2 regions of the Streptomyces sp. NPDC005925 genome follow, and region 2 is predicted to be linked to the other one. Evidence: riboswitches for the same ligand, from Rfam matches in the RefSeq annotation. Region 2 holds a riboswitch; the other holds the start of a gene.
The links. A riboswitch is a leader RNA that binds a small molecule or an ion and turns the genes downstream of it on or off. The one in region 2 is predicted to bind S-adenosylmethionine.
Positions count from the first base shown of each region.

Region 1: another riboswitch for S-adenosylmethionine. It lies ahead of thrC (threonine synthase); the one in region 2 lies ahead of ABZ354_RS04635 (aminotransferase class V-fold PLP-dependent enzyme).

Region 1 covers NZ_JBEXVL010000004.1:27,563-39,396, forward strand. The annotation lists gene ABZ354_RS07070 (trehalose-6-phosphate synthase) at 1-1,170, opposite strand, end outside; gene ABZ354_RS07075 (glucosyl-3-phosphoglycerate synthase) at 1,278-2,222, opposite strand; SAM riboswitch class I at 2,401-2,556, shown strand; gene thrC (threonine synthase) at 2,575-3,864, shown strand; gene ABZ354_RS07085 (MoaD/ThiS family protein) at 3,861-4,139, shown strand; gene ABZ354_RS07090 (cold-shock protein) at 4,554-4,757, shown strand; gene groL (chaperonin GroEL) at 5,147-6,769, shown strand; gene ABZ354_RS07100 (NADH:flavin oxidoreductase) at 7,007-8,140, shown strand; gene ABZ354_RS07105 (hypothetical protein) at 8,150-8,719, opposite strand; gene murQ (N-acetylmuramic acid 6-phosphate etherase) at 8,939-9,880, opposite strand; gene ABZ354_RS07115 (MurR/RpiR family transcriptional regulator) at 10,171-11,124, opposite strand; gene ABZ354_RS07120 (hypothetical protein) at 11,181-11,603, shown strand; gene ABZ354_RS07125 (DUF4031 domain-containing protein) at 11,600-11,834, shown strand, end outside.
Region 2 covers NZ_JBEXVL010000002.1:427,693-439,526, forward strand. The annotation lists gene ABZ354_RS04620 (Rieske 2Fe-2S domain-containing protein) at 1-785, shown strand, start outside; gene ABZ354_RS04625 (cytochrome bc complex cytochrome b subunit) at 782-2,425, shown strand; gene trpD (anthranilate phosphoribosyltransferase) at 2,550-3,614, shown strand; SAM riboswitch class IV at 3,698-3,814, shown strand; gene ABZ354_RS04635 (aminotransferase class V-fold PLP-dependent enzyme) at 3,981-5,384, shown strand; gene ABZ354_RS04640 (Lrp/AsnC ligand binding domain-containing protein) at 5,430-5,711, opposite strand; gene ABZ354_RS04645 (rhomboid family intramembrane serine protease) at 5,708-6,442, opposite strand; gene ABZ354_RS04650 (hypothetical protein) at 6,597-6,836, shown strand; gene ABZ354_RS04655 (NYN domain-containing protein) at 6,921-8,264, shown strand; gene ABZ354_RS04660 (NlpC/P60 family protein) at 8,497-9,534, shown strand; gene ABZ354_RS04665 (NlpC/P60 family protein) at 9,794-10,816, shown strand; gene ABZ354_RS04670 (hypothetical protein) at 10,850-11,834, shown strand, end outside.

The DNA.
Region 1 (11,834 bases), on a different contig from region 2:
CGGGACCTCCTTCGCCACGAGGTTCATGCCGTCCCGGATGGGGTTCACCAGGGCCACGTCGGCCAGCCGGTAGGCCGCCAGGGAGCGGGCGAAGTCGTCCTTCAGGTGCAGGACCACCGGTGTCCAACCGGGCGTGCCGAAGGACGAGTTGATCTCGTCGGCCACCCGCCGCACCTCCGCCATGTACTCCCGGTACACCGCGAGGTCCTGCCGCGACGGGTACGCGAAGGCGACGTGCGCCACCCGCTCCCGCCATTCCGGGTGGTCCGTCAGCAACTGCCGGTAGGCCAGCAGGCCCCGCACGATGTTCTTCGACAGTTCCGTGCGGTCCACCCGGACGATCGTGCGGCGCGGCGTGCCGTCGGGCGACGCGCCGATCTCCTCGCGCAGTCCCCGAAGACGTTCCTCGACGTCCGCCTCGTGGGCTCGCCCGCGCAGGAAGTCCGCGTCGACCCCCAGGCCGTGCACGCCGATCCGGGTGCCCCCGGTCCCGCCGGCGAACGCCTCGCAGCACGCCGTGAACGCGTCCGCCCAGCGGTGCGTGAGGAAGCCGAGGCGGTCGGCGCCCAGCATGCCCCGCAGCACCTGGGCGGCGATGTCGTCCGGCAGCATCCCGAAGTACTCCGGGGGCGCCCACGGCGTGTGCGAGAAGTGGCCGATCCTCAGGTCCGGGCGCAGTGCGCGCAGCAAACCCGGCACGAGGGTGAGGTGGTAGTCCTGGACCACCACCGACGCCCCCTGCGCCGCCTCCTGCGCCAGCGCCTCGGCGAAGGCCCGGTTGTACGTCTCGTACGACGTCCAGCGGCGGCGGAACTCCGCGTCGAAGACCGGTTCCAGCGGGGTCTGGTAGAGCATGTGGTGCACGAACCACAGCACCGAGTTCGCGATGCCGTTGTACGCGTCGGCGTGCACGTCCGCCGCGATGTCCAGCATCCGCACGCCCGGCTCGCCCACCCCGCGTCGTACCGCCTCGCGGTCGCCGTCGGACAGGGCCGAGCACACCCACAGCGCGTCCGCGTCGGAGCCGATCGCGGACAGGCCGGAGACCAGCCCGCCGCCACCGCGTTTCGCCCGAAGCGAACCGTCCTCGCCCACGTCGTACGAGACCGGGCCGCGGTTCGACGCGACCAGCACCCGGGCACCCTGAGCAGCAGTCTGCGGTGAAGCCATAAGCCTCAACCTAGCCCGGCCGGGAAACGCTCAAACGTACGGTTCGGCCGCGTGGCTCGTCGTGTACGGATGCCGTGCACGGCCCCGTGCCCGGCCTCCGGGCGCCGTCACGCGACCCGGCGTTCCGCGTACTCCGGGATCTCGATCATCGGCGGGCGCTCCTCCGTGTCGACCGGGAACGTGCGCGGCTCGAAGCCGTCCTCGCCCCGTTCGAACTGGGTGAGCACGGGGCGGACCAGGTGGCCGCGGGTCAGGCGGAGCTGGGCCGTGCGGTAGATCGCCGCCGACATGCGGCCCAGGGCCCGGCCGTCCTGGTGACGGTGCCTGCGGACGCCGACGTCGACCTGTGCCAGCGCGTCCAGGCCCACCAGGTGCAGGGCGTCGACGAGCATGCCCAGTTCCACGCCGTAGCCGACGGGGAACGGCAGTCGTTCCAGGAGGGCGCGGCGGGCCGCGTACTCGCCGCCCAGTGGCTGGACGAAGCCCGCCAGCCGCGGCCAGTGCATGTTCAGCAGCGGGCGCGCCATCAGCTCGGTGACCCGGCCGCCCTGGCCGTCCGCCGCGCCGAGCGGCCGGTCGTACATCGCCTTGACCAGGTCCACGCCGGGGTCCGTGAGCAGCGGGCCGACGGTGCCCGACACGAAGTCCGGGGAGAAGTCCCTGAGGTCGGCGTCGACGAAGCAGACGATGTCTCCCCGCGTCACGAGCAGCGAGCGCCACAGCACCTCGCCCTTGCCGGGCACCGCCGGGACGCGGGGCAGGATCTCGTCGCGGTGGACGACCCGCGCGCCCGCCCGTGCCGCCACCTGCGCGGTGCGGTCCGTGGAGGCCGAGTCGACCACGACGACCTCGTCCACGAGGGGTGCCTCACACATCAGGTCACGGCGGATCGTCGTCACGATCTCGCCGACCGTCTCCTCCTCGTTCAGCGCGGGCAGGACCACGCTGACCGTCTGGCCCGTGGCACGCTTCGCGGCCAGCAGCCGGTGGAGCGGGCGATCGGCGGCGGACCAGGAGCGTGCGGCCAGCCAGCGCTCGACTTCTTCCAGCACGGTCGAAAGGCTCCTTCGCGTTCTCTCGGCATTCGGTCGGCGAGCTCGGTGATCCATCTCGCGGTGCGGACGACTGTCTCGATCATCCGGGCTGTCGGTTACAGTCTTGAACAACGCGGATGACCATCGCATACCGGGGTCATCCCACCCGTCGTCCGCGTGATCAACAACCACATATTGCTCATCCAGAGGGGCAGAGGGAAACGGCCCGATGAAGCCCCGGCAACCCTCCAGCCGGTCTCGTAGATCATTGTCGATCGCCACCGCGAGGCTCCCGGCTAGGGAAGGTGCCAAATCCGTCTCACGGCGAGATGCGCCGTGAGGAAGATGAGGAGAAAGGGCCTCGCCTCACATGGCTGTGCAAACTGTCGCGAGCACCACGAATTCCGCCGCCGTAGACCTCGGCCCCGCCGCCGCGCTGTCCTGCCGCGAGTGCGGCCACCGCGTGCCCCTCGGCCCGGTATTCGCGTGCGAGGAGTGTTTCGGCCCGCTGGAGATCGCCTACGACTTCTCGGCGTACGACACCGAGGAACTGCGGAAGCGCATCACGGCGGGCCCCGCGAACATCTGGCGTTACGCCCCGCTGCTGCCCGTCCCCGCCGACGTGGCGGACAAGCCGAACATCAACCCCGGCTGGACCAAGCTCGTCCGGGCCGACAACCTCGCCCGCGAGCTGGGCGTGGACGCCGGCAAGCTCTTCGTCAAGGACGACTCCGGCAACCCGACCCACTCCTTCAAGGACCGCGTCGTCGCCCAGGCCATCGAGGCCGCCCGCGCCTTCGGCTTCACCACGCTGTCCTGCTCCTCCACCGGCAACCTCGCCGGTGCCGTCGGCGCCGCCGCCGCCCGCGCCGGTTTCCGGTCCTGCGTGTTCATCCCGCACGACCTGGAGCAGGGCAAGGTCGTCATGGCCGCGGTCTACGGCGGCGAGCTCGTCGGCATCGAGGGCAACTACGACGACGTGAACCGCTTCTGCTCCGAGCTGATCGGCGACCCGGCCGGCGAGGGCTGGGGCTTCGTCAACGTCAATTTGCGGCCCTACTACGCCGAGGGGTCCAAGACCCTCGCGTACGAGATCTGCGAGCAGCTCGGGTGGCGGCTGCCCGACCAGCTCGTCGTGCCCATCGCCTCCGGCTCCCAGCTGACGAAGATCGACAAGGGACTCAAGGAGCTCATCGGTCTCGGGCTCGTCGAGGACAAGCCGTACAAGATCTTCGGCGCGCAGGCCGAGGGCTGCTCGCCGGTGTCCGCCGCCTTCAAGGCCGGGCACGACGTCGTGCGCCCGCAGAAGCCGGACACCATCGCCAAGTCCCTCGCCATCGGCAATCCCGCCGACGGGCCGTACGTCCTCGACATCGCGCGGCGTACCGGCGGGGCCGTGGAGGACGTCACCGACGAGCAGATCGTCGACGCGATCAAGGTGCTCGCCCGCACCGAGGGCATCTTCGCGGAGACCGCCGGTGGCGTGACCGTGGGAGTCACCCGCAAGCTGATCGAGAACGGCGTCCTCGACCCGGCGCTGACGACCGTCGTCCTGAACACCGGCGACGGCCTCAAGACCCTCGACGCGGTGGCCGGCACCGGCCTCACCGCCACCATCCGCCCGAACCTGGACTCCTTCCGAGAGGCTGGCCTCGCATGAGCGTGACCGTTCGCATCCCCACCATCCTGCGCACCTACACCGGCGGGCGGGCCGAGGTCGCCGCCGAGGGCGCCACCCTCGGCGAGGTCATCACCGACCTGGAGAAGAACCACACCGGCATCGCCGCCCGCGTCCTCGACGACAAGGGCAGGCTGCGCCGCTTCGTGAACGTGTACGTCGACGACGACGACGTCCGCTTCGAGCAGGGCCTGGAGACCGCCACGCCCGACGGCGTCGGCGTCTCCATCATCCCGGCGGTGGCCGGCGGCTGCTGAGCCCCGCTCACGTCCCGTTCCCAGAATTGCCCTCTCCGCAAGGAGAAACGGAGAGGGCAATTCTGGAGGGTTGAACACGGTAGAGTTGGGGAACCGGCTGTGCTTCTTATGCCAAGTGCATATGTGCCCCGGTTCCGCAGGCGATAAGAAGTAGCCAAAGTGTGTGGTTTCTTTGTAACTTTCGCGCCTTTTGTGTGGCCCGACTTGCCCTGAATGCGGATGGATTCTCCCTTAGTTCCGGACCGCGGCCGTCCAGATTTCTCGTCCGATTGACCTGTTGCAGACGGCAGTTGTGCAGATACATTCGGCCGCGGTCGACGCGTTCCGGCGCACACCCCCACCGTGGCGGGTGAGGTCTGACCCGGGTTCGCGAAGTGCGGATCTGTGCAAGGGCCAGTAATAGGGGAGTTAGGCATGGCTCAGGGCACCGTCAAGTGGTTCAACGCGGAGAAGGGGTACGGCTTCATCGCGGTCGACGGTGGTGCGGATGTTTTCGTCCACTACAGCGCGATCCAGATGGACGGCTACCGCACCCTGGAAGAGGGCCAGCGGGTCGAGTTCGAGATCTCGCAGGGTCAGAAGGGCCCGCAGGCCGACATGGTCCGCGTCTCTGCCTGAACGCGCGCGACCAACCGCACACCGGTCTTCACGACGAAGGGTCCGTACCTCCGGGTACGGGCCCTTCGTCGTGCCCGGAACCGGCCGGGGGTCGTGCGTGCGCCGTGCGCGCGGCCGAGCGCCCTCCCGGGATCCCCCCGTGCTCGCGCCCCCGTCACCCGACCGCCACCTTCGACAAGCACCCGCCGCGCGAGCGCACCTTGCACTCTCGGGGGTCGAGTGCTAATCATTGGCGTTAGCACTCTGAAGGTGAGAGTGACAACGTAAGGACCGGGTCGGTGAGGCCCGCAGGCCGGGTGGGGAAGGAACCACCAGGCCGGCGAGCCGTCCGTCGCGGGCGCGGGCGCGGTCCGAAGGAATCACCCCCAGTCCTGGAGGGACCACTTCACATGGCCAAGATCATCGCGTTCGACGAGGAGGCGCGGCGCGGCCTCGAGCGCGGCATGAACCAGCTCGCGGACGCCGTCAAGGTGACGCTCGGCCCCAAGGGCCGCAACGTCGTCCTCGAGAAGAAGTGGGGCGCCCCCACGATCACCAACGACGGTGTGTCCATCGCCAAGGAGATCGAGCTCGAGGACCCGTACGAGAAGATCGGCGCCGAGCTGGTCAAGGAAGTCGCCAAGAAGACGGACGACGTCGCCGGTGACGGTACGACCACCGCGACCGTTCTCGCGCAGGCCCTGGTCAAGGAAGGCCTGCGCAACGTCGCGGCCGGTGCCAACCCGATGGCCCTGAAGCGCGGTATCGAGAAGGCCGTCGAGGCCGTCTCCGCCGCCCTGCTGGAGCAGGCGAAGGACGTCGAGACCAAGGAGCAGATCGCCTCCACGGCCTCCATCTCCGCCGCCGACACCCAGATCGGCGAGCTCATCGCCGAGGCCATGGACAAGGTCGGCAAGGAAGGCGTCATCACCGTCGAGGAGTCCCAGACCTTCGGTCTGGAGCTGGAACTCACCGAGGGTATGCGCTTCGACAAGGGCTACATCTCGGCGTACTTCGCCACCGACATGGAGCGTATGGAGGCCGTCCTCGACGACCCGTACATCCTGATCGCCAACTCGAAGATCAGCAACGTCAAGGACCTGCTGCCGCTCCTCGAGAAGGTCATGCAGTCCGGCAAGCCGCTGCTGATCATCGCCGAGGACGTCGAGGGCGAGGCCCTGTCGACGCTGGTCGTCAACAAGATCCGCGGCACCTTCAAGTCCGTCGCCGTCAAGGCCCCGGGCTTCGGCGACCGCCGCAAGGCCATGCTCGGCGACATCGCCATCCTCACGGGCGGCGAGGTCATCTCCGAGGAGGTCGGTCTCAAGCTGGAGAACGCCACCCTCGACCTGCTGGGCAAGGCCCGCAAGGTGGTCATCACCAAGGACGAGACCACCATCGTCGACGGTTCGGGCTCGGCCGACCAGGTCCAGGGCCGCGTGAACCAGATCCGCGCCGAGATCGAGAACAGCGACTCGGACTACGACCGCGAGAAGCTGCAGGAGCGCCTGGCGAAGCTCGCCGGCGGCGTCGCGGTCATCAAGGCCGGTGCCGCCACCGAGGTGGAGCTCAAGGAGCGCAAGCACCGCATCGAGGACGCCGTGCGCAACGCCAAGGCGGCCGTCGAGGAGGGCATCGTCGCCGGTGGTGGCGTGGCCCTGCTGCAGGCCTCCCAGGTCTTCGAGAAGCTGGAGCTCGACGGTGACGAGGCGACCGGCGCCAACGCCGTGAAGCTCGCGCTGGAGGCCCCGCTGAAGCAGATCGCCGTCAACGGTGGTCTCGAGGGCGGCGTCGTCGTGGAGAAGGTCCGCAACCTCACCGTCGGCCACGGTCTGAACGCCGCGACCGGTGAGTACGTCGACATGATCGCCGAGGGCATCATCGACCCGGCGAAGGTGACCCGTTCCGCTCTGCAGAACGCCGCCTCCATCGCCGCGCTGTTCCTCACCACCGAGGCCGTCATCGCCGACAAGCCGGAGAAGGCCGCCGCGCCCGCCGGTGGCGGCATGCCGGGCGGTGACATGGACTTCTGATCCTTCCGAGGATCGGACCCGTCCGTTCGTCTCACGACCGAGGGCGGCACTCCCCGTACGTCAGGGGGGTGCCGCCCTCGGGCGTGTTCCGGATCACGGGGTGCCCGGCGGGGTGGTGGAATGCCGTGCCCCGGGGTGTCGGTTGAGGGCAGTGTGCCATTGTATGCGTGTGCACATACCAGTCGGTCCGGCCCTGTCTCCGGGCCGCACCGGCGTCGACATCCGAGGAGTCCCCACATGGCCACCCCCGCCACCGAGACCACCGCCTCCCGCGCCGCCGAGATCCTCTCCCGCCCGGTCGGCATCAACGGCCTGACCGTCCCGAACCGCATCGCGATGGCACCCATGACCCGCATGTTCTCCCCGGGAGGCGTGCCCGGCGAGGACGTCGTGGCGTACTACGGGCGCCGCGCCGCCGCCGGTGTCGGCCTGATCATCACCGAGGGGACGTACGTCGGGCACGAGTCGGCCGGGCAGAGCGACCGCGTGCCGCGGTTCCACGGCGAGGAGCAGCTCGCGGGCTGGGCGAAGGTCGCCGACGCGGTGCACGCGGCGGGGGGCACGATCGTGCCGCAGCTGTGGCACATCGGCATGGTCCGCAGCGAAGGCGAGGCCCCGTACCCCGAGGCCCCGGCCGTCGGCCCGTCCGGGCTGCGCATCGGCGCCGTCGAGCCCACCGGCAGGACGATGACCCAGGCCGACCTGGACGCCGTGATCGGCGCCTTCGCGCAGGCCGCCGCCGACGCCGAGCGCATCGGCTTCGACGGCGTCGAGGTGCACGGCGCGCACGGCTACCTCGTCGACCAGTTCCTGTGGGCGGGCACCAACCGCCGTACCGACGCCTACGGCGGCGACCCGGTGGCGCGGACGAAGTTCGCCGCGGAGATCGTGGCCGCCGTCCGCGGTGCCGTCTCCCCCGGCTTCCCGGTCCTCTTCCGCTACTCGCAGTGGAAGCAGGACGCCTACGACGCCCGTCTGGCCGGGACCCCCGAGGAGCTGGAGGCGATCCTCGCCCCGCTCACCGCGGCCGGTGTCGACGCCTTCCACGCGTCCACGCGCCGCTACTGGGAGCCGGAGTTCGAGGGCTCGGACCTCAACCTGGCCGGCTGGACGAAGAAGCTCACCGGCCGGACCACCCTCACGGTCGGCTCGGTCGGCCTCAACGGTGACTTCATCAAGGCGTTCCAGGGGCAGGGGGCCGAGCTGGGCGACCTCGACAACCTGCTCGACCGGCTGGAGCGCGACGAGTTCGACCTGGTGGCCGTCGGGCGCGCCCTGCTCCAGGACCCGCTGTGGGCCCGCAAGGTCCTCGACGGGCGCCTGGACGAGCTGGCGCCGTACGACCCGGCGGCGTTGAAGACCCTGAGCTGAGGCGGGGCCCTACAGGTTGCCCATCGGTTCGGTGTCGGTCCGTACCGGCGTGCCCCACACGCGGACGACCTCGTAGTCGGTGAACTCGTGGACGAGGCGGTACGCCGTCGCCGCGCGGGGCGCGCGCCGCTGGGCGGCGATGTACGCCTCGGCCTCGCGGCGGTCCCGGCGCGGGGTGCCGCACAGCTGCCACTCGCGGCCGTTCCACAGCTCCGGCAGCCAGCGCTGCTGGGGCTGCGGCCGGTCCGCGCGGACGCCGTACCGGGACTGCGCGGGCTCCGCGGGCCGGGCCTGCGGAGCGCCGCCGGCGTACCCGGCACGGCGGGCCGCCCTGCGCCGCGTCTCGCACAGCAGGCACAGGTCGGGCGCGGCCGTGTCCACGGGACCGCTCGGGTGCTCGGGGCAGCGGGTGGTGGGCGTGCCACCGGTGACGCTCTCCTCCAGCAGGTCGAGCGCCCGCCGCAGGTCGGCCTTGACCTCGTGCAGCTTGGCGTCGGGCGTGTCGGCGGTCAGTGCCTCGCCGTGCTCCCCGAGCACACGGAGAGCACGGCCTAGGGCGGTGAGCTGGGCGTGGTTCATGGCGGGTCGGCTGCGTCCTCGGGCTGACGGTCGTTACGGCGCCCGGCGCGGTGGCGGGCGACACCAGACTCCGCGCATCGGGCGTGTTTGTCGATCCGGCGCCCGTCCGGGACACGGCCCGGCGCCCGTCCGGGACACGGCCCGGCGCCCGTCCGGGACACGGTCCGGCGCCCGTCCGGGCCCGGTCCGGCAGGGGGCCGGACCCGGTCCGGGGTGGGGTCAGTCCGCCGCCGGGTGCGCCAGTGCCCGCCGCAGGTGGCCGTCCGTCTCCGCCAGCAGGCGGGACGCCGTCGGGGCGTCGACGTCGGCGAGAATCGTCAGGATCGCGTTCTTCACCTCGCCGTCGGTGGCCGTCAGGGCCGCCTCGATCTCGCCGTCGGAGGCGCCCGTCGCCAGCCGCACGATGCGGCGGGAGCGGGCGCGCAGCTTCTCGTTGGAGGCGCGGACGTCGACCATCAGGTTCCCGTACGTCTTGCCCAGCCGGATCATCGTGATCGTCGAGATCATGTTGAGGACCAGCTTCTGCGCCGTGCCGGCCTTCAGCCGGGTGGAGCCGGTGACCAGCTCGGGGCCGACGACGACCTCGATGCCGTGCTCGGCGGCGGCGGCCAGCGCGCTGTCCGGGTTGCAGGCCAGGCCGATGGTCAGGGCGCCCAGCGCGCGGGCGTGCTCGACGGCGCCGACCGCGTACGGGGTGCGCCCGGACGCGGAGATGCCGACCACCGCGTCGGCGGCGCTCACCCCGATGGCGTCCAGGTCGGCGCGCGCGAACTCCCGGGAGTCCTCCGCGCCCTCCACGGACGTCACCATGGCCGACGGGCCGCCCGCGATCAGGCCGACGACCCGCGAGGGGTCCGTGTTGAAGGTGGGCGGGCACTCGGAGGCGTCCAGCACGCCCAGCCGGCCCGCCGTGCCCGCGCCCGCGTAGATCAGCCGCCCGCCGTCCGCCATCCGCTCGGCCACGGCGTCGATCGCGGCGGCGATCTGCGGCAGCCGCTCGGCGACGGCGGCGGGCACGGTGGCGTCCTCGCCGTTCATCAGGCGCGTGATGTCGAGGGTGGGCAGCCGGTCGATGTCGGCGAGTTCCGGACGGAACGCCTCGGTCGGCAGCGTCTCCAGCTGAGCTCTGAGGTGGTGGTTGTCGGACGTGGAGGAGGTCATGAAAGCGGCGGCTCTCTCGTGTCTCTCGTGCGTACGGCGGGGGGTGAGGGGTTGCGGGAGACGAGCAGGGGTGCGGGAGGTGAGCGGGCCCGGCCGGGCGGGTGCGCTCCCGCGGCCGGGCCCGGCCCAGGGGGTGTCTGACAGGTGAGCGCGGGCAGAGGAGCGGTGCCCGGTTCCTGCGGTCGCAGGGCGCCGGGGCGTCCTCGTGACGAAGCCGTGCGGGCGGTTCGGCAACGCGGCGAGCGTGCGTGCCGGTCACCGGGCCGCCGCGGACATGTGTCGGACACCCCCTAGCGTTGAGCGCCGCCACGCGGGAGGTGGCGGTGGGCCAGTGCCTCGTACGACGCGGACAGGGCGGGCGCGGCCGTCTCGTACGTCCGCTGCGCCACCCCGACGAACAGGCAGTCCACCACGAGGAGCTGGCTGGTCCGGGACGACATGGCCGCGGGACGCAGTTCGCTCTCGCGGGCCGTGGACGTGGTGAGGACGTGGTCCGCGTACTGGGTGACGGCGCTGTCGGGCCGGCCGGTGATCGCGATGGTGGTCGCGCCGTGCTCGAAGGCCACCCGCAGCGGCTCTATGACGTCGCCCGTCGAACCGGAGTGCGTGATCGCGATGGCCACGTCCCCGGAGCGCAGCTGCACCGCGTTGGTGACGGCGAGGTGCGGGTCGCTGTGCGCGTGCGCGATCAGCCCTATCCGCAGGAGCTTCTGCGTGAGGTCCTGCGAGACCAGCCCGGAGGCGCCCACGCCGTACACGTCGGTGCGGCGGGCCCCGGCCAGGGCGTTGACGGCCGCGCCGAGCTGCACGGTGTCCAGACCGGCCGCCGTGTCGGCGAGGGTCTGCTGCTCGTCGTAGGCGAGTTTGGCGACCACGTCGGCGATCGGGTCGTCCACCGCGATGTCCGTCGTGATCGCGGGCGCCCGGCCGGACTGCTGCTGCGCCGCCAGCCCGGCGAGGGCGAGGCGCAGGTCGCGGTAGCCGGGGTAGCCGAGCAGGCGGGCGGTGCGGACGACCGTGGCCTCGCTGGTGCCGGTGAGCTCGGCGAGGCCGGTGACCGTGAGCGCGGCGCAGCCGGCCGGGTCGCTCGCGACGGCCTCGGCGACGCGCTGCATGGAGCGGGTCATCGACGGCGCCAGCGTGCGTACCTTGGCGGCGAGGGCGGCGGGTGCGGGCGGGTTGGCACCGGAACCGCCGGGACCGCCGCGCTCGGTGGCGAAAATTTCCTTCACATGCTGGGTCACCACTGAAAGATATTTTCGGTTCGGCGGTCCGGTCAAGAGTGCGCACAATGGGTGCTATGAACCCCACCGGCAACCCCGTCACACCCTTGGAGCAGGCGTTGCACGCCGCACGCGCCCTGGTGCTCGCCGATCTGGTCGCGCGGGAGGTCGCCGAGGCGGACGTGGTCTCCCTGGTCGAGGAGTCGGTCACGCAGCGGCGCTGGTGGGTCGAGCAGTGGCCGGACGGCTCGGCGTACCTGGCCGGTCTGGTCGCCCAGGACGTGCAGGACGCGCTGCTCGACCGGTACGGCCGCTGGCCGCTGTGCCCGGTGTGCGGCTCGGGCGACCCGCACGCGCTGGACGTGGAACCCGAGCTGGGGCCCGACCCGCACTGGGTGTGTCACAAGGCGGGCGTGAAGGTCGCCGCCGTGGGCGCGCTGGGCGGGACGGCCGCCTCCGGGGCGTCCGGCGGGTCCGCCGACGGGACGCCGTCCTCGTGACGGTCTACATCGACCCGCCGACCTGGCCCGGACATGGCCGGATGTGGTCCCACCTGGTCAGCGACGTGTCGTTCGCGGAACTGCACGCCTTCGCCGAACGGCTCGCCGTCCCGCGCCGCGCCTTCGAGCGGGACCACTACGACATCCCCTCGCACCGGTACGCGGACGCGGTGGCCGCCGGCGCGGTCGAGGTCAGCAGCCGGGACGTGGTGCGGCTGCTGACCGGGGCGG
Region 2 (11,834 bases):
ACGTCAGCGCGCTGAACTTCGCGCTCGGCGTGACCCTGGGCCTGGCCCTGTTCTGCATCGGCGCCGGTTCGGTCCACTGGGCCCGCACGCTGATGGCCGACGTGGAGATGTCCGACGAGCGCCACCCCATCGAGGCCTCCCCCGAGCTGCGCGCGCGGATCCACGAGGACTGGCGCCAGGGTGCCAAGGAGTCGGGCCTCGGCCGCCGCAAGCTGATCCGCAACACGATGCTCGGCGCGCTCACCCTGGTCCCGCTGACCAGCATCGTCCTGCTGCGCGACCTCGGTCCGCTGCCCGGCACGAAGCTGCGCCAGACCCTGTGGTCCAAGGGCAAGCTGCTCGTCAACATGAACACGAACGAGCCGCTGCGTCCGTCCGACGTCGCGGTGGGCTCGCTCACCTTCGCCAAGCCCGAGGGCCTGGAGGAGCACGACCACCACTTCCAGAACGAGATCGCCAAGGCCGCCCTGATGATCGTCCGCCTTCAGCCGGACGACATCAAGGACAAGCGCGAGCTGGAGTGGTCGCACGAGGGCATCGTCGCGTACTCGAAGATCTGCACCCACGTGGGCTGCCCGATCTCCCTGTACGAGCAGCAGACGCACCACGTACTGTGCCCCTGCCACCAGTCCACCTTCGACCTCTCCGACGGTGCCCGCGTGATCTTCGGTCCCGCCGGCCACGCCCTGCCGCAGCTGCGCATCGGCGTGAACGAGGAGGGTTACCTCGAGGCGCTCAGCGACTTCGAAGAGCCCGTCGGTCCTGCCTTCTGGGAGCGCGGATGAGCACCACCAGCACCACCGGCACCACGTCCCGCACACGCGGGAAGGCCTCGGCCGGCGAGCGTGCCGCCGACTGGGCCGACGGACGGCTGGGCCTCTTCTCCCTGGCCAAGTCCAACATGCGCAAGATCTTCCCGGACCACTGGTCCTTCATGCTGGGCGAGATCTGCCTGTACACCTTCCTGATCATCATCCTCACGGGTGTGTACCTGACGCTGTTCTTCCACCCGTCGATGAACGAGGTGGAGTACCACGGCAGCTACGTCCCGATGCAGGGCGTGATGATGAGCGAGGCGTACGCCTCCACGCTCGACATCAGCTTCGACGTGCGTGGCGGTCTGCTCATCCGGCAGATCCACCACTGGGCGGCGATCGTCTTCCTCGCCGGCATGTTCGCGCACATGATGCGCGTGTTCTTCACCGGCGCGTTCCGCAAGCCGCGCGAGATCAACTGGCTGTTCGGCTTCCTGCTGTTCGTCCTGGGCATGTTCACCGGGTTCACCGGCTACTCGCTCCCGGACGACCTGCTCTCCGGCACCGGTGTCCGCTTCACGCAGGGCGCCATCCTGTCGGTGCCGATCGTCGGCACGTACATCTCGATGTTCCTGTTCGGCGGGGAGTTCCCGGGCGGCGACTTCGTCGCGCGGTTCTACTCGATCCACATCCTGCTGCTGCCGGGCATCATGCTCGGCCTGGTGACCGCCCACCTCATCCTGGTGTTCTTCCACAAGCACACGCAGTACGCGGGTCCCGGGCGGACCAACAAGAACGTCGTCGGCATGCCGCTGCTGCCGGTCTACACGGCGAAGGCCGGAGGCTTCTTCTTCCTGGTCTTCGGTGTGATCGCCGCGCTCGCCGGCATCGCCTCGGTCAACCCGATCTGGGTGCTCGGGCCGTACCGTCCGGACCACGTGTCCACGGGCGCCCAGCCCGACTGGTACATGGGCTTCGCCGAGGGCCTGGTCCGCGCCATGCCGGGCTGGGAGATCAACCTCTGGGGTCACACGCTCGTCCTGGGCGTGTTCATCCCGCTGGTGGTCTTCGGTCTGTTCCTCGGCGTGCTCGCCCTGTACCCGTTCATCGAGTCCTGGATCACCGGGGACAAGCGCGAGCACCACATCCTGGACCGCCCGCGCAACGCCCCGACGCGGACCGCGTTCGGTGTCGCCTGGCTGACCGCGTACATGATCATGCTGATCGGCGGCGGCAACGACATCGTGGCCACGCACTTCCACCTGTCGATCAACGCGGTCACCTGGTTCGTCCGTATCAGCTTCTTCGCCGGTCCGGTCGTCGCCTTCGTGATCACCAAGCGGTTCTGCCTCGGCCTCCAGCGCCGGGACTACGAGAAGGTGCTGCACGGCCGCGAGTCGGGCATCATCAAGCGCATGCCGCACGGTGAGTACATCGAGGTGCACGAGCCGCTCAGCCAGGAGCAGCTGTTCACGCTCACCGCTCACGAACAGTACAAGCCGGCCGAGCTCGGCCCGGCGGTCGACGAGAACGGTGTCGAGCGGAAGGTGAAGGGCTCCGAGAAGCTGCGCGTCAAGCTCAGCAAGGCGTACTACGGCCCGGAGTCCCAGATCCCGAAGCCGACCGTCGAGGAGTACAAGGAGATCACGAGCGGCCACGGCCACCACTGATCGCTGCCTTCGCCACACCACGCGGAAGGGCCCCGTCCCGATTTACGGACGGGGCCCTTCGCCGTGTCCGGGGCTGGATAGGGTGGGGACCAGTCTGAACGTGGCGACGAACCAGGAGCGGCTGATGAGCGCTGTGACCCCCGCTGGAGGCGACACCGCGGCGGGCCGCACCTGGCCCGCCCTGCTCAACGGTCTGCTGGACCGCAAGGACCTGAGCGCCGACGACACGGCGTGGGCGATGGACCTGATCATGCGCGGCGAGGCGACCGACGCGCAGATCGCGGGCTTCGCGGTGGCCCTGCGTGCCAAGGGCGAGACGGTCGAGGAGATCACCGGCCTGGTCCGCACGATGTACGCGCACGCCCATGTGATCCACGTGCCGGGCGAGACCGTCGACATCGTCGGCACCGGCGGCGACGGGGCCAGGACGGTGAACATCTCCACCATGTCCGCCGTCGTCGTCGCGGGCACCGGCGCCAAGGTCGTCAAGCACGGCAACCGCGCCGCGTCCTCCGCGTCCGGGGCGTCCGACGTACTGGAGAAGCTCGGGGTGAACCTGGAGCTGACGCCGAAGCGGGTGGCCGAGGTCGCCGAGGAGTCCGGCATCACCTTCTGCTTCGCGGTGAAGTTCCACCCGGCGCTGCGCCACGTGGCGGCGGCGCGCGGCCAGCTCGGCATCCGCACGGTGTTCAACTTCCTGGGCCCGCTGACCAACCCGGCGCAGGTGACGTCCCAGGCGGTCGGCGTGGCCGACGCGCGGATGGCGCCGATCATCGCCGGCGTGTTCGCCGAGCGCGGCAACTCCTCACTGGTGTTCCGCGGCGACGACGGCCTGGACGAGCTGACCACGACGGCCACGTCCCACGTGTGGGTGGTCCGGGACGGCTCGGTGTCCGCGGAGACCTTCGACCCGAGGGACGTCGGCCTCGACCTGGTTCCCGTCGAGGCGCTGCGCGGCGCGGACGCCTCGTACAACGCCGACGTCGCCCGCAGGCTGCTGGACGGCGAGACCGGCCCGGTCCGCGACGCCGTGCTGCTGAACTCGGCGGCGGCCCTGGTGGCCCTCGAACCCTCCGGCGCACCGCTGACCGAGCAGATCCGCGCCGGCATGGCACGGGCCGCCGAGGCGATCGACTCGGGCGCCGCCAAGAGGGCCCTGGACCGCTGGGTGACGGCCAGCAACGCCTGACGCGCACCGCCCTGGGGGACGCACGTCCCGCGATCCGGACACGGGTTGCGGGACGTCGATCGTTTCCCTTACGTTCCTGTGCAGGTCATGAGTGACAGTCATGCGGCCCCGGCCGACTGTCCGGCAACCCTCCGTCCGTGGCGGGGTGCCCCGGGTGAAGACCAGGTCGCAGCCAGCAAGGACTGCGGCAAGCGCGGACCCCTCGTGCCACCAGGGGTCCTGGTCGTCGAGGAGCCTCCCGTGAGCAAGCGAATGCGTTAGGGCCGCAGAGCCCCGCCTCCGCATCCCCCTTCTGGATCGTCCCTCCGCGCTTGAGCGTCGCCCGCTCGCGCGGTGCTTCCACCTGCCACGTACGGGAGTTCCGCCATGTCTTCCTCCGCCGCGCCGTCCCCCGCCGCGCCGTCCTCCTCCTGCCCGACCGTCTGCGCCCCGCTGCCCGTGCTGGGACGGGACGTCACCGTGCCGCTCGTCACCGGCGGCGAGGTCACCTACGCCGCGCTCGACTGCGCCGCCAGCGCGCCCGCCCTGCAACGCGTCTGGGACGACGTCGCCGCGTACGCGCCGTACTACGGGAGCGTGCACCGGGGCGCCGGGTACCTGTCGCAGCTGTCCACCGACCTGTTCGAGAACGCCCGCCGGACCGTCGCCGGATTCCTCGGCTGCCGCGACGACGACCAGGTCGTCTTCACCCGGTCCACCACCGACTCCCTGAACCTGCTCGCCGCGGCGCTCCCGGCCGGCTGTGAGGTGTTCGTCTTCGAGACCGAGCACCACGCCGCCCTGCTGCCCTGGCGCGGCGCCCGCGTCACCTTCCTCGACGCCCCGCGCAGCCCCCGGCAGGCGGTCGTGGCCCTGGAGCGCGCCCTCGCCGGCCGTGACCCGCACGGTCCTGCCCTGGTGTGCGTCACCGGTGCCTCCAACGTCACCGGCGAGCTGTGGCCGGTGCGGGAGCTGGCCGCGGCCGCGCACGCGCACGGCGCCCGGATCGTCCTCGACGCCGCCCAGCTCGCGCCCCACCATCCGGTGTCCGTACGTGACCTGGACGTCGACTGGGTCGCCTTCTCCGGGCACAAGCTGTACGCGCCGTTCGGCTCGGGTGTGCTGGCAGGGCGGGCCGACTGGCTGCGGGAGGCGGAGCCGTACCTGGCCGGGGGCGGCGCCAGCCGGGCGGTGGCGCGGCGCGCGGACGGGGGAGTGGACGTCGAGTGGCACGACACGGCCGCCCGGCACGAGGCCGGTTCGCCCAACGTCATCGGTGCCTACGCCGTCGCCTCCGCCTGCAAGGCCCTCACCGAGGCCGGGTTCGAGGCGCTCGTCGCCCGCGAGGAGTACCTGATCCGCAGGGTGCGGGAGGGGCTCGCCGACGTGCCGGAGGTGCGGGTCCTGTCGCTGTTCGGGGACCACGCCCCGCGCGTCGGCGTCCTGTCGTTCGTCGTGGACGGCTGGAACAGTTCCCACTTCGCAGCAGCCCTGTCGGCCGAGTACGGCATCGGCGTACGCGACGGGCTGTTCTGCGCCCACCCCCTGCTGCGCACCCTGCTGGGCAGTGACCCGCAGGCGCAGGGCGAGTGCGGGGCGCCCGGGGCCTCGCCCGGCGGCAAGTCTCTCAACGCGATCCGGGTCAGCTTCGGCGCGGGCACCCCCGACGAGCACGTCGACCGCTTCGTGACCGCCTGCCGGGAGCTGGTGCGCGACGGAGCCCGCTGGAACTACCGCACCGAGGACGGCCGTTGCGTGCCCGACACCTCGGCGACGCCGACGGCGGCGTAGGCCGGCCGGGGCGGGACCGAGGGTCCGATCGGCTCTCGAGCCGGATCAGCTGTCGAGGCCGATCGCGAAGGCGGCCTCCAGGTCGTGCTGCGAGTAGGTGCGGAACGCCACGTGCGTGTCCGTGCCCTCCACGCCGGGGATCTTGCTGATCCGGCCCGGGATGATCTCCGCGAGATCCTCGTGCTGCCGCACGCGCACCATCGCGATCAGGTCGTACGTCCCGGTGACGGAGAAGACCTCGCTCACGCTGTCCAGCGAGGCGATCCGCTCCGCGATCTCGGGGATCCGGTCCACGCTGGTCTTGATGAGGACGATCGCGGTGATCACGGCTGGTTCTCTCCCTCGGGTGCCGGCGCTGGGGCGTTCCTCACTCTAGCCGTACGCCCGAAGCGCACCCACGCCGCGACGAAGCCCAGCCCGAACCCCACGAGGTGCGCCAGATACGCCACTACCGGGCCCGAGGACGCCCGGCCCGCCGCCAGCCACTGCAGGGCCACCCAGAACGGCAGCACCACCCACGCCGGGAAGCGCAGCGGCAGGAAGAACAGGAAGGGCAGGAGACTGGTGACGCGGGCACGCGGGAACAAGTACAGAAACGCGCCGAGGACCGCCGAGATGGCGCCCGACGCGCCGACCAGGGACTGTGTGGATCCGGCGTTCGCGGCGGCGTAGCCCAGCAGGGCGAGGTAGCCGCAGCCGAGGTAGAAGAGGGTGAACCGTACGCGGCCCATGCGTTCCTCGGTCATCGTCCCGAAGACGTGGAGGAAGAGCATGTTGCCGAGCAGATGCACCCAGCTGCCGTGGACGAACAGCGCCGTCGCCGGGGTGAGGGCGGCGCCCGGGGAGCCGTCGAACAGATCCGCGGGGATCACGCCCCAGCGCCGGAAATAGGCCAGCTGCGCGGTGAGCAGTTCGTCCCCGGTGCCGTACCCGGGGTTGAAGCCCGACGCCGGACCGATCACGAAGACCGCACAGCACAGCGCGATCAGCCCGTACGTCACCGGCGCCGACGGACCCCGGACCGCCCAGGCGGACGGCGCTCTCCAGTTACCGATCATGAACAGAGCATGACGTAACCGGACGCATCGCGACAGACCGCCTCGCCGTCGTGGGCGGACGGGCGGCGGGCGGCCACCAGGCCGTAGGGTTACGAGCCACACGCACCGGGAGCCGGGCGCGTCACGGACACGAGAAGGAAGGCGGGCGGTCACGATGACGGTTTCCCCGCCGACCCGCGGAACGCGGTGGCGCCGCACCCTGTGCGGTGGCCTCCCGCGCCTCGACGTGACCCGCTCCTCCACGGTCGTCGAGTACGTCCACCACGACCTGGCCGGGGAACCGAGGACCGGGGAGCGCGAGGTGGTCGGTGAGACCATCGAGTCGGCGCGGTGCCACTGGTGCAACGCCGTGGACGAGGTGGAACTCGTGGACAGGCCGGCCGCCGGCTCCTGACGGAGCGGGCCCGGCGCAGGGCGATCCCCGACGGGTCCCGATCCGGGACCGCCGAGGGATCCCGCACAGGCATTGGGGTGACGGATGGTGGAGACCACGGGCGGGGGGCCGGAGGACGGCGCCGCCGAGGTGCTCGACCGTCCCCTGCCCGACGGTGTGCGCCGCAGGGTCGTGCAGATCGTGTCCGACGGCTTCGGCGGGCTGACCATGGCCGAGTTGCCGGCGCAGCTCAGACAGTACGCCCGGTTCACGCCGGCGCGGCGGGCCAAGTTCGCGGGCAACGCCATGGCCGCCGCGCTGGAGACCGACCCGCTGTTCCGCCAGCGCATCGGCGAGAAGCTGAGAGAGGCGCAGCCGGAGATCGCCGGCTCCCTGGACTCCGGCGCGCCGCCCCCGGCCGCGGACCCGCTCGACGTGGCGGCCGCGGCCTACGTGCTGCGGCCCACGGACTGGGTCAAACTCGTCACGGCGGCCGGCGAGGAGGCCCTGCGGGCCGACGCCGAACGCGCCGACGAGGAGAGCCGCGCCGAACTGGAGCGGCTGCGCGCCGAACTCGCCCAGGCCCGCGACCACACCCGGGCGGAGATCGAGCGGCTGCGCGCCGAGCTGGAAGCGGCGAAGAGGGAAGCCGAGTCGCTGCACCGCAAGCTGCGCTCCGCCCTCAGCGACGTCAAGCGCGGCGAGGCCGCCCTGCGCAAGGCGCACGCCGAGATCGAGACCGTCCGCGCCGAGGGGCACACCCAGGTGTCCGCCGCCGAGAGCGAGAGCCGCCGGCTCAAGGCCCGCCTGGCCGAGTCGGAGGCCACCTTGGAGGCCACCCGCCGGGCCGCCCGCGAGGGCCGCAGCGTCGAGGACATGCGCGTACGGCTGCTGCTGGACACCCTGCTCGACGCCACACAGGGGCTGCGCCGGGAACTCGCCCTGCCGCCGGTGTCGGTGCGGCCCGCCGAGACCGTGGACGCCGTCGAGCCCGGCCGGATGACCCCGAAGGACATCGCCACCCGCGCCCTGTCCGAGAACGACCCCGCGATCCTCGACCAGCTCCTCGCGCTGCCGCAGGCCCATCTGGTCGTCGACGGCTACAACGTCACCAAGACCGGCTATCCGCAGATGCCGCTGGACAAGCAGCGCCTCAGACTGCTCGGCCAGCTCTCCCAGCTCGCCCTGCAGACCGGGGCCGAGGTGACGTGTGTCTTCGACGGCGCCGAACTGGCGGCGCCCGTGCTGCTCGCGCCGCCGCGCGGGGTGCGGGTGCTGTTCTCCAAGCCGGGCGTCACCGCCGACGAGCTGATCCGCCAGCTGGTGCGCGCCGAGCCGCCCGGCCGGCCCGTCATCGTCGCCTCCACCGACCGCGAGGTGGCCGACGGGATCGCGCGCGCCGGCGCACGCCCGGTCGCATCCGCGGTGCTCCTCAAGCGGCTTTCCTGACCGCTGATTCACTTACGCACCAAGCGCAACGTACCTGTGCTATGCCCGTATTGACGGGACTGTCGCGCGACGTAGCGTCAATGCGGCGTTACCGCAGGTGCCTTGGGGGTAAAGAATGCGATGCGTAACCGGGATATTTCGGCAGAGGATTTGAACTGATCACGGCTCGGTCACTAGGGTCAGCCCTCGAACCCGCGAACGGGTGATCACTGAGGAGAAGGAGCTCGCCCCCGTGGCGTCCCACCGTCGACCCAAGCAGCCGAGCCGCACTCGTGTGACCGTGCTGACCACCGCAGCCGCCGCTGCCGTCGCGCTCAGCTCCCAGGCCGCCAACGCCGCGCCCAGCGAGAAGCCGAGCAAGGACGAAGTCAAGGCCAAGGTGGACAAGCTCTACGAGCAGGCGGAGCACGCCACCGAGAAGTACAACGGGGCCAAGGAGAAGCAGGAGAAGCTCCAGAAGGAGATCTCCACCATCCAGGACAACGTCGCCCGCGGTCAGGAAGAGCTCAACGACCTGCGCGACGGCCTCGGCTCGATGGCCAGCGCCCAGTACCGCTCGGGTGGTATCGACCCCTCCGTGCAGCTGTTCCTCTCCGCAGACCCTGACGACTACCTGGACAAGGCCTCCACCCTCGACCAGCTGAGCGGTCAGCAGATCGAGGGACTGAAGAAGATCCAGGAGAAGCAGCGCGAGCTCGCCCAGGAGCGCGCCGAGGCCTCCGACAAGCTCAAGGACCTGGCGTCCACCAGGACCGAGCTCGGCAAGAAGAAGAAGGAAGTACAGAGCAAGCTCGCCGCCGCGCAGAAGCTGCTCAACACCCTCACCGCCAAGGAGAAGGCCGCCCTCGCCGCCGAGGACGCCCGCGCCACCCGCAGCAGTGAGCGCCAGGCCCTCGGTGGTTCCACCGCCGCCTCCGGCCGGGCCGCCGCGGCCTACTCCGCCGCCCAGTCCAAGCTCGGCTCGCCCTACGTCTACGGCGCCACCGGCCCGTCCTCCTACGACTGCTCGGGCCTGACCTCGTGGGCGTACGCCCAGGCCGGGGTGTCCATCCCCCGCACCTCCGAGGCGCAGTCCGGGATCGGCACCCGCATCAGTGCCGTGGGCGACCTCCAGGTCGGCGACCTGGTGTTCTTCTTCAGCGACCTGCACCACGTCGGTCTGTACGCGGGCAACGGTCAGGTCATCCACGCCCCGCGCACCGGCACGGTCGTCCGCTACGAGTCGATGAGCACCATCGGCGGTCCCTTCATGTGGGGCGTCCGGGTCTGACCCGGCACCCTCCGCATCTCCCTCCGCACTTCCTGAGCTCGCCACGCCGCGGCGCCCGAACGGGCGAATTGCGCGCCGCGTGACGACTCCACGCCCCGTCGGTGACCTGCGTCAGCGGCGGGGCGTCACCGTGCGTGCGCATGGCGGTCGTTGGCCGGCACCCCGTCGCGGGGTTACTGTCTGCCGCGCTTCCCTCACCGCCGGCCCCCCCGGCGCGGGGGAGCCGACGTGTCCGCCAGCGGAAGGAGTACGGCTTCCCGTGGGTTCCCATCGTCGCGTTGCACCGTCCGGTCTCCCCCGGGGCAGGACCGCCGCGCTCGGCGTGCTGTCCGTCGCGGCCGCCGCCCTCGGCGCCGTACCGGGCACCTCGGCCCAGGCCGCGCCGCTCGACGAGACGCGCGCAGAGGTCGACCGTCTGCACACCGCCGCCGAGCGGGCCACCGAGGCCTACCACGCGGCCGGCGAACGCGCCGGCACGCTGCGCCGGCAGATCCGTGCCGCCCAGGACCACGTCGCCCGCCGGCAGCAGCAGGTCAACACCCTGCGGGAGTCGCTCGGTTCGCTGGCCGGAGCCCAGTACCGCGACGGCGGCGTCGACCCGGTCGTCGTCCTGCTGCTCACCTCCGAACCGGACGACTACCTCGACAAGGCAGCCGTGTTCGAACGGATCGGCGCCCGCCGGGCCGGCGAACTGCGCGCCCTCCGCAAGGTCCTGCGCGAACTCGCCCAGGAACGCGCGGAGGCCACCCGCAAGGCCGCCGAACTCGCCGCGACCCGCGGCGCCCTCGCCGCCCACAAGAAGACCGTCGTCCGGAAGCTCGCCGCGGCCCGGCGGCTGCTGAACTCCCTGCCCGACGCCGACCGCGCCGCCTACGACCGTGTCTCCCGCACCGGCCGCACCGCCCTGCCCCTCCCCGGCGGCGGTGCGGCGGCCTCCGGGCGGGCCGCCGCAGCCCTCGCCGCCGCGCAGGCCGCCCTCGGCAGGCCCTACGTCTGGGGTGCCAACGGACCCTCCGCCTTCGACTGCTCGGGCCTGATGCAGTGGGCGTACGCCCGGGCCGGGGTCGCCCTGCCGCGCACCTCGCAGGCGCAGCGGAACGCCGGCCGTCGGGTCCCGCTGTCCGAGGCGCGGCCCGGTGACCTGGTCGTCTACCGGTCCGACGCCAGCCACATCGGGATGTACGCCGGCAACGGGCAGGTGATCCACGCGCCCTATCCGGGGGCCCCGGTGCGCTACGACCCGGTGGGCATGATGCCGGTCTCCGCCGTCACCCGGGTCTGACCGGCCCGGCCGCTCGCGCCTACCCTCGGACAGGTGGCTGGTCGAAGGCGGGTGTCGGGTTCCTCGGTGGTGGCGCTGTGCCTGCTGCTGGTCTCCCTGGTGGCGTGCGGCGGGCCGCCCCGTGCCGAGCCGGTGCGGGCCGACGTGCAGCGGGTCCTCGACCTGCGCGCCGCGGCGCTTCTCGGCCGCGACGAGCGGGCCCTGCTGCGGACCGGCACCCGAAGCCCGTACGACAGTCTGCGGGCCGTGCCGCTGGACGACTGGGCGTACCGCGTGACGGGCGTGCGGCGCGGCGGGGACACGGTCACCGCCGAGACCGAACTGCGCTACCGCGTCCGCGGCTTCGACAGCGGCCCGGTCAGCACGGCCCGCACGCTGCGGCTCAGCAGGGACGCGGACGGCCGGTGGAGGGTGGACTCCGACCGGCCAGCGCGGCGGTCCGCGCAGCAACTGTGGGACCAGGGCGCCGTGCGGGCCGTCCACGGTACGCACAGCCTCGTCCTCGGCGTCGGCCAGTCCCGCGCGGCCCTGGACCGCTACGCGGGGCTCGCCGACCGCGCCGTGCCGGCCGTGTCGGACGCCTGGCACACCACCTGGGCCCGGCGCGTCGTCGTCCTCGTGCCGAAGTCGCTGAAGGGCATGGCCGGGCTGCTGGGTTCGCCCGCCTCCGAGTACCGGGGGATAGCGGCGGTCACCACCGGCGAGACCCGCGCCCGCGACACGGCGCCCGCCGACCGGGTCGTCGTGAACCCCGACGCGTACGGCGCGCTCGGTCCGGTCGGCCGGCAGGTCGTCCTCACCCACGAGACGACCCACGTCGCGACCCGCGCCGACACCTCCCCCGCGACCCCGCTGTGGCTGTCGGAGGGCTACGCCGACTGGGTCGGCTACCGCGGCACCGACCGCACCCCGCAGCAGGCCGCCCCCGAGCTGGCCGCCGCCCTCACCGAGGGACGGCTGCCGACCGGGCTGCCCGAGGACGACGACTTCGGTTTCGACGGCGACGCGAACGCGCTGG